4 regions of the Aurantimonas sp. E1-2-R+4 genome follow, and region 3 is predicted to be linked to each of the others. Evidence: predicted binding sites of a transcription regulator. Region 3 holds the regulator's gene; each other region holds the start of a gene.

The links. Region 3 encodes LexA, which represses DNA repair genes until DNA is damaged. Its sites were predicted from a motif close to TGTTCNNNNTGTGTTCNG; they were not measured.
Region 1: the regulator LexA is predicted to act here: its motif matches at 1,458-1,475, upstream of VQ045_RS02550 (YifB family Mg chelatase-like AAA ATPase).
Region 2: the regulator LexA is predicted to act here: its motif matches at 1,723-1,740, upstream of recA (recombinase RecA).
Region 4: the regulator LexA is predicted to act here: its motif matches at 896-913, upstream of VQ045_RS15390 (DNA recombination protein RmuC).

What each region holds. Positions count from the first base shown of each region.
Region 1 covers NZ_JAZHLK010000003.1:79,108-82,522, reverse strand. Annotated here, with positions in the region: gene VQ045_RS02550 (YifB family Mg chelatase-like AAA ATPase) at 1-1,357, opposite strand, end outside; gene VQ045_RS02545 (YjbE family putative metal transport protein) at 1,638-2,258, opposite strand; gene VQ045_RS02540 (hypothetical protein) at 2,402-3,415, opposite strand, start outside.
Region 2 covers NZ_JAZHLK010000004.1:34,808-38,222, reverse strand. Annotated here, with positions in the region: gene VQ045_RS03120 (pseudouridine-5'-phosphate glycosidase) at 1-669, opposite strand, end outside; gene VQ045_RS03115 (carbohydrate kinase family protein) at 669-1,637, opposite strand; gene recA (recombinase RecA) at 1,802-2,878, shown strand; gene alaS (alanine--tRNA ligase) at 3,045-3,415, shown strand, end outside.
Region 3 covers NZ_JAZHLK010000056.1:56-3,470, forward strand. Annotated here, with positions in the region: tRNA gene VQ045_RS18540 (tRNA-Ser) at 96-185, opposite strand; gene lexA (transcriptional repressor LexA) at 447-1,178, opposite strand; gene VQ045_RS18550 (molybdopterin molybdotransferase MoeA) at 1,222-2,460, opposite strand; gene moaC (cyclic pyranopterin monophosphate synthase MoaC) at 2,457-2,954, opposite strand; gene trpC (indole-3-glycerol phosphate synthase TrpC) at 2,951-3,415, opposite strand, start outside.
Region 4 covers NZ_JAZHLK010000035.1:6,167-9,581, forward strand. Annotated here, with positions in the region: gene VQ045_RS15390 (DNA recombination protein RmuC) at 1-863, opposite strand, end outside; gene def (peptide deformylase) at 1,011-1,526, shown strand; gene fmt (methionyl-tRNA formyltransferase) at 1,534-2,493, shown strand; gene truA (tRNA pseudouridine(38-40) synthase TruA) at 2,493-3,272, shown strand; gene VQ045_RS15410 (hypothetical protein) at 3,283-3,415, opposite strand, start outside.

The sequences.
Region 1 (3,415 bases), on a different contig from region 3:
TCAGGCCCTCGGCGTCGGGCGCGGCGATCGTCTCGATGAGGGCGGCCGAGCAATGGGCGTTGACCGTCGCCCCGGACAGGCCTTCGGCCTCGTAACGCTCGATCTGGAGCGCGCGGGCCGCCGCCACCCGTGCCTTGACCGCCAGTGACGTCTCGGACGGCTGCGGCCGGATCATGTCGGCGGCGGTGACCGCCGGCACGTCGACGCGCAGATCGATCCGGTCCATCAGTGGGCCCGAGATCCGCGCCTGATAATCGGCCGCGCAGCGGGCCCCGCGCGCGCAGGAGCGGCCGGGCTCGCCGGCCATGCCGCAGCGACAGGGATTCATCGCCGCGACCAGCTGCATCTTGGCTGGATAGGTGACGCGGTGATTGGCCCGCGCGATGACGCTCTCGCCCGCCTCGAGCGGCTGCCGCAGCGAGTCGAGCACCACCGGCGAGAATTCGGGAAACTCGTCGAGGAAGAGGACGCCGCGATGGGCGAGCGACACCTCGCCGGGCCGGGCGCGCAAGCCGCCGCCGACCATCGCCGCCATGGAGGCGGAATGATGCGGCGCGCGGAACGGGCGCCGGTCGGAGAGCTTTCCCCCGGAGAGTTCTCCGGCGATCGAGGCGATCATCGAGACTTCGAGGAGTTCCTTGGGGGTCAGCGCCGGCAGGATCGAGGGCAGCCGCTGGGCGAGCATCGACTTGCCGGAGCCGGGCGGTCCGACCATCAGGAGATTGTGGCCGCCCGCGGCGGCGATTTCGAGCGCCCGCTTGGCGACCGTCTGCCCCTTGATCTCGGAGAGGTCCGGCAGGTTGGCGGGCGCGGCCCTGACCGCCGGTTCCGGCCGCGCGACGATCTGGGTGCCGCGAAAATGATTGGCGATCTGGATCAGGCTGCGGGCGGCAATGATGTCCATGTCGCCGCTTGCCCAGGCCGCTTCCGCGCCACAATCGGCCGGGCAGATCAGCCCGAGACCGATGGCGTTGGCGCCGATCGCGGCGGGGAGCGTCCCGGCCACCGCAGTCAGCATGCCATCGAGCGAGAGTTCTCCCAGGACAACGTAGCCCGCGAGCATGTCGGAGGGGATCGCGCCGAGCGCCGCCATCAGTCCGAGCGCGATCGGCAGGTCGTAGTGGCTGCCCTCCTTGGGCAGGTCGGCCGGGGCGAGGTTGACGGTGACCTTTTTGGGCGGCATCGACAGGCCCGAGGCGTGCAGCGCCGCCTGGACGCGTTCCCGGCTTTCGGCGACCGCCTTGTCGGGCAGGCCGACGATCTGGATGCCGACCTTGCCGGGGGCGACCATGACCTGGACGTCGACCGGGACGGCCTCGATTCCCTGAAACGCGACGGTCTTGACGCGCGACACCATGGCGTCACCCCCTCGAACCGGCGGCCTGTTCCCCGCCACGGGGAGTGCGGCCGCCTTGACCAAGAATGCCTCAAGGTAAGCATGATTTTGGGAATGAAACAAGAACATCATTCGAACAAAGCCGCGCCGAATCGAGTCGCGCCGTTCAAGCGGATGATTCCTTAAAGGCAAATAAATTCAGGATTAGCCATGTTTTCCGGCCTCGGCGGCTCACCTCGCAGGGCCCGCTGACGACACCACGGGCGACCGACCATCGCCTCGCTTTTGCCTGTCGCCGGCTTCAGCCCAGCAGGTACGGCGCGGTCTCCTGCCAGCCTTCGTAGATCATCTTCAGCGCGACATAGAGGATGATCACCAGGCCGATATAGCCTATCCAGCGATAGCGGCCGAGCAGCCGCGCGATCAGCGTCGCGGCGAGGCCCATCAGCGCGATCGACAGGATCAGGCCGAGCACCAGCACCCAGAGGTGCTCGCGGGCCGCGCCGGCGATGGCGAGCACGTTGTCGAGCGACATCGAGACATCGGCGAGAACGATCTGCCAGATCGCTTGGCTGAGCGACTTGCGCGGTGCCAGGCTTGCGCTGTCGCCATAGAGCGCGGCTTCGGCGGCGAGGTCCGGCACCCGCAGCTCCTGCCACATCTTCCAACTCACCCAGAGCAGCAGCAGCCCGCCAGCCAAAAGCAGGCCGACGATCTCGAGCAGCTGCGTCGTGACCGTGGCGAAGCCGATGCGCAGCACCGTGGCGGCGATGATGCCGACGAGGATCGCCTTGCCGCGTTGCGCGGCCGGCAGGCCGGCCGCGGCGAGACCGATCACCACGGCATTGTCGCCGGCGAGCACCAGATCGATCATGATGACCTGCGCCAGCGCCGTCAGGGATTCTGCCGTCAGAAATTCCATCGCCAAGAAAGCTTTCGGGAAAATATGGAGCCGTTCGTCTCGACCGGAGGGTTTGGGCGTCGGCGTGCAGGACGCCGCTTGAAGTAGTGCAATCGCCGCGTGCGGGAAAGCGCTTGCCGTCTATCCGGGCCAAAATGGAACAGTCACAGCAGCGCGGCAACCAACACCGACAGCGACAACGCCAGTCCGGCGACGAGATTGAAGCCGCGGTTCCAGACCAGGCCGACTTGGAGCGCACTGGTATGGCCAAGTCGGCCGACCAGCATGGTCGTCGCCGTGAAGGGCGACGACGCGCCGGTCAACGCCCAGCCGGCGGTCAGCGCAACGATGATGGCGTTCGGCGAGACTCCCAGGGTTTCGGCGGACGGAAGCAACGGGGCGAGCAGCGAAACCGACAGCAGAGGGTTCATGCCGATCTGGCCGAGCAGCGGGATGATCCAGACCAATGCGACCAGGACGAGCGGGCCGGGAAGCGCGGCAAGACCGGCCGGTTGGCTTTCCATCAATGGCTGCAGCAGCGCGCTGCCGACCGTGCCGATGAACCCGGCCATGACCAGGAGGACGAGCTCCGACTGGTAGGATGGCACCTCAGCGATCGTAAAGGTCCGCAGATGGGTGAGCCAGCGCCACGCGGTGCCCTCCGGCCCACGCGTCTGGACGAACAGCCAGCCGACGGCCAGCGTCGGGACCAGCAGCATGACTACCGCGATCATCCGCAGGCCGGTCAAAAGCTCGAGCGCCGCGACGCCCGAAAACAGCAGCAGCAACAGCGCCAGCAGCGGCTTCAGGTCGCGCCAGCTGCCGATCGGCTTCGCGCGTGCCGGGCGCGGCTGCGAGAGCTTTGGCTTGTAGAGCGAATCCAGCGCCCAGCCGACGAAGGTCACCAGGACGGCGTTGAGAATGGCGAAGCCCGCCGCGCCGCTCCAAGAGGAGCCCGGGATGATCGAGGTGGTGATCGCCATGGCAAAGGCGAGCGGCGACCACGCCAGGGTGGCGACGAAGCCGCGCTGGATGGCCAAAAGCATGCGTCGGTTGCGGATCTCGCGAATCTGCGCGTTGGTCTCCCGATTCGCGATGCTTTCCGTCAGGCCGCCGAGCAGCGAGATCGCGCCGTAATTGAGGATGAGCGCGAACAGGTGGCCGCCGATCGTCAGGGC
Region 2 (3,415 bases), on a different contig from region 3:
GCCGATCGAAAGAGAGCTCCGCGCTCTCTGAAAGGCGGCGATCTCGTCCGCCGTATCGAGCCGAAGGGGGGCGGGCAGGCCGGATTCGCGCGACCAGAAGGCAGGTAACTCATCGGTGCCGTAGCCGATGACCGGAACGCCTTTTGTCTCCAAGACTTCCAGGGTTTTATTGAGATCGAGAATCGCCTTCGCCCCGGCGCAAACCACGATAACCGGCGTTCTCGCAAGCTCCTCCAGATCGGCGGAAATGTCGAAGCTCGTATCGGCGCCGCGATGAACGCCGCCGATACCGCCGGTGGCGAAGACGCCGATCCCGGCGAGATCGGCGGCGATCATCGTCGCAGCGACCGTGGTCGCGCCGGTTCGCCCCGTGGCGACGGCATAGGCAAGGTCGGCCCGCGACAGCTTCATCGCATCCCGGGTCGTCGCGAGTGCGTCCAGTTCCTGGTCGTCGAGTCCGACAACCAAGTGCCCATCCAGAACCGCGATGGTCGCTGGGACGGCGCCTTGCTTGCGTATGATCGCCTCGACATTGCGGGCCATGTCGCGGTTCTGTGGATAGGGCATGCCGTGGGTGATGATGGTCGATTCCAGCGCCACCACTGGCCGTCGGCTGCGAATCGCATCAGTGACCTCGGCAGAGGACCTGAACGGGAGCGTCACGGACATCACAGCGACCTTTCCGGTAAATGAGGATCTGGCAGAGCCGCGGCGCCCTCCTGGATCAGTCGAGGGAAATCGCGTGGCGGAAACGGATCGACAGAAATCCGGATCGATGACGCTACCAGGCCCGCGCGGACGCAATCGATCCATTCACGCCCCTCGCAAAGGCCGACGAGCGCGGCTGCGGCCAGCGTGTCCCCGGCGCCGGTGACGTCCCTTGGAATCACGACGGGGGGCTCCTGGAAGGCGATCGTCTCGCCGTCAATCACCACGACTTGCCTCGGTCCATCGGTAATGACGGCGCGCCGTGCACCGAGTTCGATCAGGAGTTCGGCGAGGAGCCTGGGGCTCGTGCCAGAACTGGCCTCGACCAGGCTTGCCGCCTCGGCATGCGAAAGAAACAGCGCCGAAAGCGAGCGAATTGCCCCGTGCAGGCGGCGAACTTTGGCGGGCGAGACACCTATCGCCGCGATGGGACGCCCGCCGGCGGCCTTCGCCAGCGCGTCGATCGATCCGCTCGGCAGGTTCGCGTCGACCAGCAATGCGTCGACCTCATCTATCGCTGCCCTGACATGCCGCCGCGTGAACACGCGCGGAACCAGGAGATCGTAAAGGCCCATGTCCGCGACGCCGGCAACAAGCTCGCTCCGGTCGTCCAATATGGCCGTATAGGTTGGTGTCGCCCGGTCGATCCAGGTGATGGAGACATCGGTGAACTTGCGAGCGGCGATTGCCTGGGCAATTCGGTAGCCGTCGGAATCGCCGCCCCTGGCGCTTTGCAGCACCACCGCGCAACCGAGCGCGTCCAGCGTCAAGGCGGCGTTGAACGCGGCACCGCCCGGCATGTCGAAGAAGCGGCCGGGGTTCGACGCGGCGGGACGATACGGCGCATCGGCCTTGGCGCGCCGGTCGATATGGGCCGCACCGACAACGAAGACGGAGAGGGAATGAGATGAAATTCCGGACTTCTTCATAAAACTTTAACAGACAGTGAGAGCGGACTGCGATTCGGCTTGCGACGATAAACCGGAACAAACCAGGAATATGGGCTTGCCCAATGAGAACAAATAGCGTACACGTTTGGTTCAGGCCGCATCATTGCACCCCCGTCCAACGCGTGGAATAAGGTCCCGTCTCCATGGCACAGAACACACTCCGTCTCGTCGAGGAAAATTCGTTGGACAAGAACAAGGCTCTCGATGCCGCGCTTTCGCAGATCGAGCGGGCGTTCGGCAAGGGCTCGATCATGCGGCTCGGCGCGAACGAGAAGATCGTCGAGATCGAAACCGTGTCGACGGGCTCGCTCGGACTCGACATCGCGCTCGGTGTCGGCGGGCTGCCGAAAGGCCGGGTCATCGAGATCTACGGGCCGGAAAGTTCGGGCAAGACGACGCTCGCCCTGCATACGATCGCCGAGGCCCAGAAGAAGGGCGGGATCTGCGCCTTCGTCGACGCCGAACACGCGCTGGACCCGGTCTATGCCAGGAAGCTCGGCGTGGATTTGGAGAATCTGCTGATCTCGCAGCCCGATACCGGCGAGCAGGCCTTGGAGATAACCGACACCCTGGTTCGCTCGGGCGCGATCGACGTGCTGGTCATCGATTCGGTCGCGGCGTTGACGCCGCGGGCGGAAATCGAGGGCGAGATGGGCGATTCCCTGCCGGGCATGCAGGCGCGACTGATGAGCCAAGCGCTGCGTAAGCTGACCGGTTCGATCTCCCGCTCTAAATGCATGGTCGTTTTCATCAACCAGATCCGCATGAAGATCGGCGTAATGTTCGGTTCGCCGGAGACGACCACGGGCGGCAACGCCTTGAAGTTCTATGCCTCGGTTCGTCTGGACATTCGCCGTATCGGCGCGATCAAGGACCGCGACGAGGTCGTCGGCAACCAGACCAAGGTCAAGGTCGTCAAGAACAAGCTGGCGCCGCCGTTCAAGCAGGTTGAATTCGACATCATGTATGGCGAGGGCGTGTCGAAGACCGGAGAACTCATCGATCTCGGCGTCAAATCCGGGATTGTCGAAAAATCCGGCGCCTGGTTCTCCTACAACAGTCAGAGACTGGGGCAAGGGCGCGAGAATTCGAAGAATTTCCTGCGCGACAATCCCAGTGTCGCCAATGAGATCGAGGCCCTGATCCGCCAGAACGCCGGCCTGATTGCCGAGCAACTGCTCGTCGATCCCGGCGGCGAGGACAGTGCCGACGAGGGCTGAACCGCCGGGCTCCGGTCGCGGCCGTCGCTGAGATGCGCGCCGGCGAACCGGAGCTTGATGGACACTGCTTCCGGGCCTCTGTACAAAGCGCCTTCGATAGGGATCGGAGGCGCTTCTTTGCGTGGTCCGGCCGTGTTTTTCCGTCAGTTTTCCGAAGGTCGCATTCATGAGTGGCGTCAACGAAATCCGGTCCGCGTTTCTCGATTATTTCGCGAAGAACGACCACGAGCCGGTCGCGTCCTCGCCGCTGGTGCCGCGCAACGACCCGACGCTGATGTTCACCAACGCCGGGATGGTGCAATTCAAGAACGTCTTCACCGGCGTGGAGAAGCGTCCTTACTCCCGGGCCGTCACCTCGCAGAAATGCGTGCGCGCCGGCGGCAAGCACAACGACCTCGACAATGTCGGCTATACCGCCCGCCATCACACCTTCTTCGAGATGCTGGGGAACTTCTCTTTCGGCGATTATTTCAAGGCTCGGGCGATCGAGCTCGCCTGGAACCTGATCACCAAGGAGTTCGATCTGCCGGCGGACCG
Region 3 (3,415 bases):
ATCAACCGTCTGGACCAGGTTTCTGTACCAGGGTCTACGGCTACCAACGGCGATGGCTGAAATACTCGATCCGCGTCAAAGACTTATGCGGATTGTGGCAGAGAGGAAGGGATTCGAACCCTCGATACGGTCTCCCGTATACTCCCTTAGCAGGGGAGCGCCTTCGACCACTCGGCCACCTCTCCGAGGACGCAGATACCTGCGCGACGGGCCCGGTGCAAGGGAGGCAAGAAGAAAACCCGGTGAACATGATCGAAAGGCACCCTGCGGCCATTCAAACCGGACACCGCGAAACCTCGCCCCGACCCGGGAACGATCCACACGCGCTTCCTTCGCGGCGCCGTCAAGGCTCTGCGCGGCGCGGCCTGGTTCGCGGCTCAAGCAGCAGCTGGCACAGGTCGAAAAGTTGGCTCCGCGGGATCGGTTGCCAACTGTCGGTCCGGCCTTCAGTATTTGCGGATGAGCCCGACCAGCCGGCCCTGAACCTTGACCCGCTCGGAGCCGAAGATCCGCGTTTCATAAGCCGGATTGGCAGCCTCCAGCGCAATCGTATTGCCGCGCCGGCGAAACCGCTTCAGCGTCGCTTCCTCCTCGTCGACCAGCGCGACAACGATCTCCCCGGGCGTCGCTGTGTCGGCGCGGCGAATCACCACCGTGTCGCCGTCGAGGATTCCGGCTTCGATCATCGAATCGCCCTTGACTTCCAGCGCATAATGCTCGCCGCCGCCAAGCATATCCGGCGGCACGGCGAGGGAATGGGTGGTGTGCTGGATCGCCGAAATGGGAACGCCCGCCGCGATCCGGCCCATGACCGGAATCGAGACTGTGGCCGGTTCAGGCGGTCTCGTCGTCGCGCGTCGGGAAATCGGCTCAGACGTCTTGCGTGCCGCGTCGCGGCTTCCTTCGATCACGCTCGGCGTAAACCCGGCGTGGCCGACGGGGGCAGGGCGGTCCTTCTGCATCGCTTCGGGCAGCTTGAGGATCTCCAGCGCTCGCGCGCGATTGGGCAGGCGCCGAATGAAGCCCCGCTCCTCAAGCGCGGTAATCAGGCGATGAATGCCGGATTTTGAGCGAAGCTCCAGCGCGTCCTTCATCTCGTCGAAGGAGGGAGGCACCCCGCTATCCCTCAGCCGTTCGTGAATGAACGACAAAAGGTCGTGCTGCTTGCGTGTCAGCATCGAGGCGACTCCCTAAAACAAAACCTGAACAAACCTATCTGTTCTAGTTGTGTTCCGCAAGACCCTTCCATTCGTCGAGCACAACGTAGCGGCAAGCCTCGCCCGCACTGGCCGGAGCCGCCGAAGGAGCCCGCACGAGCAGCGCGTCGGCCTGCGCGTAGGTGGACAGGAGGGAGGAATCCTGGAGGGGCAGCGGAATGACCCGGATGACGCCGTCTTCTCGAACCTCCAGCCGCGACCGGACGAAGTCGGTCCGCAGGCCATTTTCAGGCATCGGCGCACCGAGCAGCCCATGCCGGTAGAGCTGGCGATCGGGAAGGCCTGCCAACCGGCGCACCAATGGAACCAGGAACAACCTCGCCGCGACCATGGAGGAGGCCGGATTGCCCGGCAGTCCGACGATCGTCAGATCGCCGAGCCGCCCCGCCATCAATGGCTTGCCGGGGCGCATCGCGACCTTCCAGAAGTCGAGTCCGACGCCGCGGTTGGCGAACACCTTGCCGACCAGATCGTGATCGCCAACCGACGCCCCGCCGATCGTGACGAAGACATCCGCCCGGTCCCGGATGGAATCGCTCAGGCGCGCGTCTATTGTGGCGACGTCGTCGCCGGCGATCCCGCAGTCGATCGCATCGCCGCCGGCGGCTACCACCATCGCCGCGACGCCGAACGGGTTGGAGGCGACCAACTGCGAGGGACCGAGCGGCTCGCCGGGCAGCACGAGTTCGTCGCCGGTTGCGAGGATGGCCACCTTCGGCCGCGCCAGCACCGTCAGCGCGGGGTAGCCGCAGCTCGCCGCAAGCGCGATGGCGCCGGGCGTGAGCAGGGCGCCGCGGGTCAACAACGTCTCGCCCGCAGCGAAATCGATACCGGCTGCCCGGATGAATTGGCCGGGTTCAAGCGAAACCGTCGGCCGCACGGTGCCGTCGTCTTCAACGCGGGCGTCTTCCTGGATCAGGATCGCATCAGCACCTTGCGGCACCGGCGCCCCGGTGAAGATTCGCGCCGCTTCTCCGCGTCCCACCTGACCGTCGAAGGCGCGCCCGGCGGCGGATTCGCCGACGACCCGCAGGACCTCGAACGGCGACTGCGCATCCTCAGCGCGGACGGCGTAGCCATCCATGGCCGAGGCATCGAAGGACGGCTGGGTGCGGCGGGCCAGGACGTCCTCGGCAAGAACGCGTCCAGCTGCTTGAAGCAACGGCAACTGTTCGGTGCGGGTGAGCGGCACCGCGCTCCCCACCAATCGTCGATAGGCTTCCTCGACGGGAAGCAGACTCACGACGCGGCCGCCGTGAAGTCGCCGGAACGGCCGCCGGACTTCGACAGCAGCCGGATGCCGGACACGCGCATCGAGCGGTCCACGGCCTTGGCCATGTCGTAAATCGTCAGACAGGCCACAGAGACCGCCGTGAGCGCCTCCATTTCCACGCCCGTCTTGCCGCTGACCTTGGCCAGCGCCGTGACGCGCAGACCAGGCAGGGTCGCATCCGGCGTTATCTCGACGCCAATCTTCTCAAGCATCAGCGGATGGCAAAGCGGAATCAGCTCGTGCGTGCGCTTGGCCGCCATAATTCCGGCGATCCGCGCAATCCCGATCACGTCGCCCTTCTTGGCTTCGCCGGCAAGAATCAGGTCCAGCGTCGCCGGCTGCATGGCGACGAAACCCTCGGCTTCTGCGACCCGAACGCTGTCGGCCTTGTCGCCGACATCGACCATTGAGGCAGCGCCGGCGGCGTCGAGATGGGTGAGCCCGGATTGCTTGGTGTCGCTCATGACGAGGCCCCCGGTTGGCGGGTGGCGCCAAGCAGCACGCGCGTCGCCGCCTCCACATCAGACTGGCGCATCAGGCTTTCCCCGACGAGAACGGTGCGGATCCCCCGATCGGCGAGGCGCAGGCAGTCGGCATGGGTGAAAATGCCGCTCTCGCCGATGAGAATCCGGTCGTCCGGTACCAAGGCCGCCAGCCGCTCGGCCGTGGCCAAGCTGGTCTCGAAGGTCCGCAGATTGCGATTGTTGATGCCGATCAGCGGCGTGCGGAGCTTCAGCGCACGCTCGGCTTCGGCTTCGTCATGGATCTCGACCAGGATGTCGAGGCCGTAGTGTTCGGCAGCGGCTTCGAGATCGCGGGCCAGTGCATCATCGACGGCGGCCATGATGATCAGAATCGCGTCCGCGCCCCAGGCGCGCGCTTCGGCCACCTGATAGGTGTCGAACAGGAAATCCTTGCGCAGCGC
Region 4 (3,415 bases), on a different contig from region 3:
GCCCGATAGGCTTTCTGGACGACGTCCTCGAACCGCTCATGCAGCTCGGCGAAGATCGTCTCCGACGGCACGAACAGGAACGCGGTATCCTGCGTCTCGCCGGGAATGAGGTACTTACCGGCGATCGCCTTGACGTGAACGTCCATGTCGCGCCGCAGCCGGCTCGCGGCAAAGTCCCGGGCATCGTCGCTCTCGGCGTCGCGCAGCGCGCTGTAGGCCTCGAGCGGAAACTTCGCGTCGATGGCGAGCGAGGGCGCGCCGTTCGGCATCTTGATCAGGCAGTCGGGGCGCTTGCCGTTGGAGAGCGTCGCCTGGAATGAGTACGCAGCGCTCGGCAGTGCGTCGGCCACAATCGCCTGCATCCGGCCCTCGCCGAAGGCGCCGCGCGTCTGCTTGTTGGCGAGAATGTCCTGCAACCGCACGACCTCGCCGGCCAAATTCCGGATTTCACCCTGGGCGCGATCGATCACCGCGAGGCGCTCGGACAAGGCGGACAGCGAGGCGTTGGTCGTGGTGGTGGTCTGGAGGATCGACTGCCCGACGCGCGAGGTTAGCCCGTCGAAGCGCTCGGCGAGCGTGCGCGTGAGGTCCGCCTGTCGGGCGCCGAAGATCTCGGCCATCGTCTGCATCCGACCGGTAATTTCGGACTGGGATTTCAGCACCGCGTCCAGTCGATCGGACGATTCCGCCTCGCGGCTTTCCACCAGCTCCAGTGCTTCCCGCGCGGCGCGGCGGGCGCGCAGCCAGAGGACGAGGAGGAGCAACAGCAGGCCCGCCAGAACCAGGGCAAAGACCGGGACTGCATGGTCGCCGATCGTGATGATGGGCGTCGTGAGAAGGGCGGCAAGAGCGTCGCTGTCCATGGTCCGACCCTAGATTCGATTCGTTAACGAATTGGACCAAAGCACGAACATTGCTGCGCTGGAAGTATCAACGGCGCATGGAAGCCCGTCCGCATGTCGGCACCGCACCGATTGACCGCGATTGTGTCAGCGATTACCTCAGCGGCCATGACGATCAAGCCTCTCATCATTCTGCCGGATCCGATCCTGCGCCAGACCTCCAAACCCGTCGAAACGGTTGACGAGCGCGTCAAGCGGCTGGCCGACGACATGCTGGACACGATGTACGACGCGCCCGGCATCGGGCTCGCCGCGATCCAGGTGGGCGAACCGCTTCGCCTGCTGGTCATCGACGTGTCCAAGGAGGAGGACGACAAGGCGCCGCAGGTGTTTTTGAATCCCGAGATTCTGGCCGAGTCCGACGACCGCAATGTCTATGAGGAAGGTTGCCTGTCGATCCCGGACTATTATGCCGAGGTCGAGCGGTCCGCCGAGGTGACGGTCCGCTATCTCGGCCTCGACGGCAAGATGCACGAAGAGACGGCGGACGGCATCCTGGCCACCTGCCTCTTGCACGAGATCGACCATCTCAACGGCGTCCTGTTCATCGACCACATCTCCAAGCTGAAGCGGGACATGGTGGTAAAGAAGTTCACCAAGGCGGCCCGCAAGGCCATCGCGTGAGCCGGCGATGACGCTGCGCGTCGTCTTCATGGGGACGCCCGCCTTCGCCGTCCCGACCTTGCGCGCCATCCACGCCGCCGAACATGACATCGCCGCCGTCTACACCCAGCCGCCGCGCAAGGCCGGGCGCCGGGGCCTGACGTTGACCCCTTCCCCCGTCCAGACCGAAGCCGAACGGCTGGGGCTGGACGTTCGCACGCCGCTGAACTTCAAGGACGAGGCGGAGATCACGGCCTTCACGGCACTGGAGGCAGACGTCGCAATCGTCGTCGCCTATGGCCTGTTGCTGCCGCGTCCGATTCTCGACGCGCCGCGCCACGGCTGTCTCAATGGTCACGGCTCGCTGCTGCCGCGCTGGCGCGGCGCCGCGCCGATCCAGCGGGCGATCGAGGCTGGCGACGCCGCCACCGGCATGATGGTGATGCGCATGGAACTCGGCCTCGATACCGGCCCGGTGGCGCTGGCCGCCGAGACGCCGATCGGCCAGACCGAAACGGCGGGCGAATTACACGACCGGCTCGCGGCGATCTCGGCCGATCTGATGGCCGAGGCGCTCGAAAAGCTCGAAGCCGGTACGCTGACCTTCGAGGACCAGAACGCGATCGCCGCGCGGACGGGGCGTGCGCCGCTCTACGCCAGGAAGATCGACAAGGCCGAGGCCGCGCTCGACTTTACCGGTGAAGCCCAACCGATCGCGGCCAAGATCAACGCCTTCTCGCCGTTTCCGGGCGCCTGGACGACGCTGTCGTTCGGCGGCAAGCCAGAGCGGGTGAAGATCCTGCGTGCCTCGGCCGAGACGGGCGCGGGCGCGCCGGGCACGGTGCTGGACGGCCACCTGCTCGTCGCCTGCGGTTCGGGGGCGGTGCGTCTTCTCGAACTGCAACGCGCCGGCGGCAAGCCGATGGCGGCGGACGACCTTTTGCGGGGATCGCCCGTGCCGGCCGGCAGCGTCGCCGGCACCGCCTGATGCCCCGATACAAGCTCACCATCGAGTACAACGGCAAGCCCTATTGCGGCTGGCAGCGCCAAACCAGCGATCCCTCGGTGCAGGAGGCCGTCGAGACCGCCATTGCCGGTTTTTCCGGCGAGCCTGCTGTGCTGTTCGGCGCCGGGCGGACCGACGCCGGCGTTCATGCCACCGGACAGGTGGCGCATCTGGATCTGTCGCGCGAATGGGACTGCGACGTCATACGCGACGCGCTCAACGCCCATTTGCGCCGCGAGGCCGTCGCGATCCTCGACGTCGAGCGCGTTGATGAGGATTTCGACGCCCGCTTTTCCGCCCGCAAGCGGCATTATCTCTACCGCATCTTCAACCGTCGGCCGCCGCCCGTGCTGCTCGCCGGCCAGGTCTGGTGGGTTTCCAAGCCGCTCGACGTGGACGCGATGCATCACGCCGCCCAGTGTCTCGTCGGCACCCACGATTTCAACACCTTCCGCTCCGCCCATTGTCAGGCCAAGAACCCGATCCGCACGCTCGAACGCCTCGACGTCCTCAAGGGACCCGGCGACGAGATCCACATCCACGCCATGGCCCAGTCGTTCCTGCACAACCAGATCCGCTCCTTCGCCGGCACGCTGAAGCTTGTCGGCGAACACCGCTGGAGCGAGGAAGACCTCGTCACCGCGCTGAAATCGCGTGACCGCACCCGCTGCGGCCCGGTGGCGCCGGCCGACGGGCTGTATCTGACGCGGATTGAATATGGCACGGCGCCGAAGCGCACACTGCCGCCTTATCCCGGCTAATATGGCCTGATCAGATCAGCGGAATGCCGGTCAGGTCCATCACCGCGCCATAGCTGACCAGGGCAGCGACAATCATCAAAATGGTGACCGCCACGGCGCCGCCCAGATCCTTGCCGGTGGCAAAGAAGATCAGCCGCACGGTG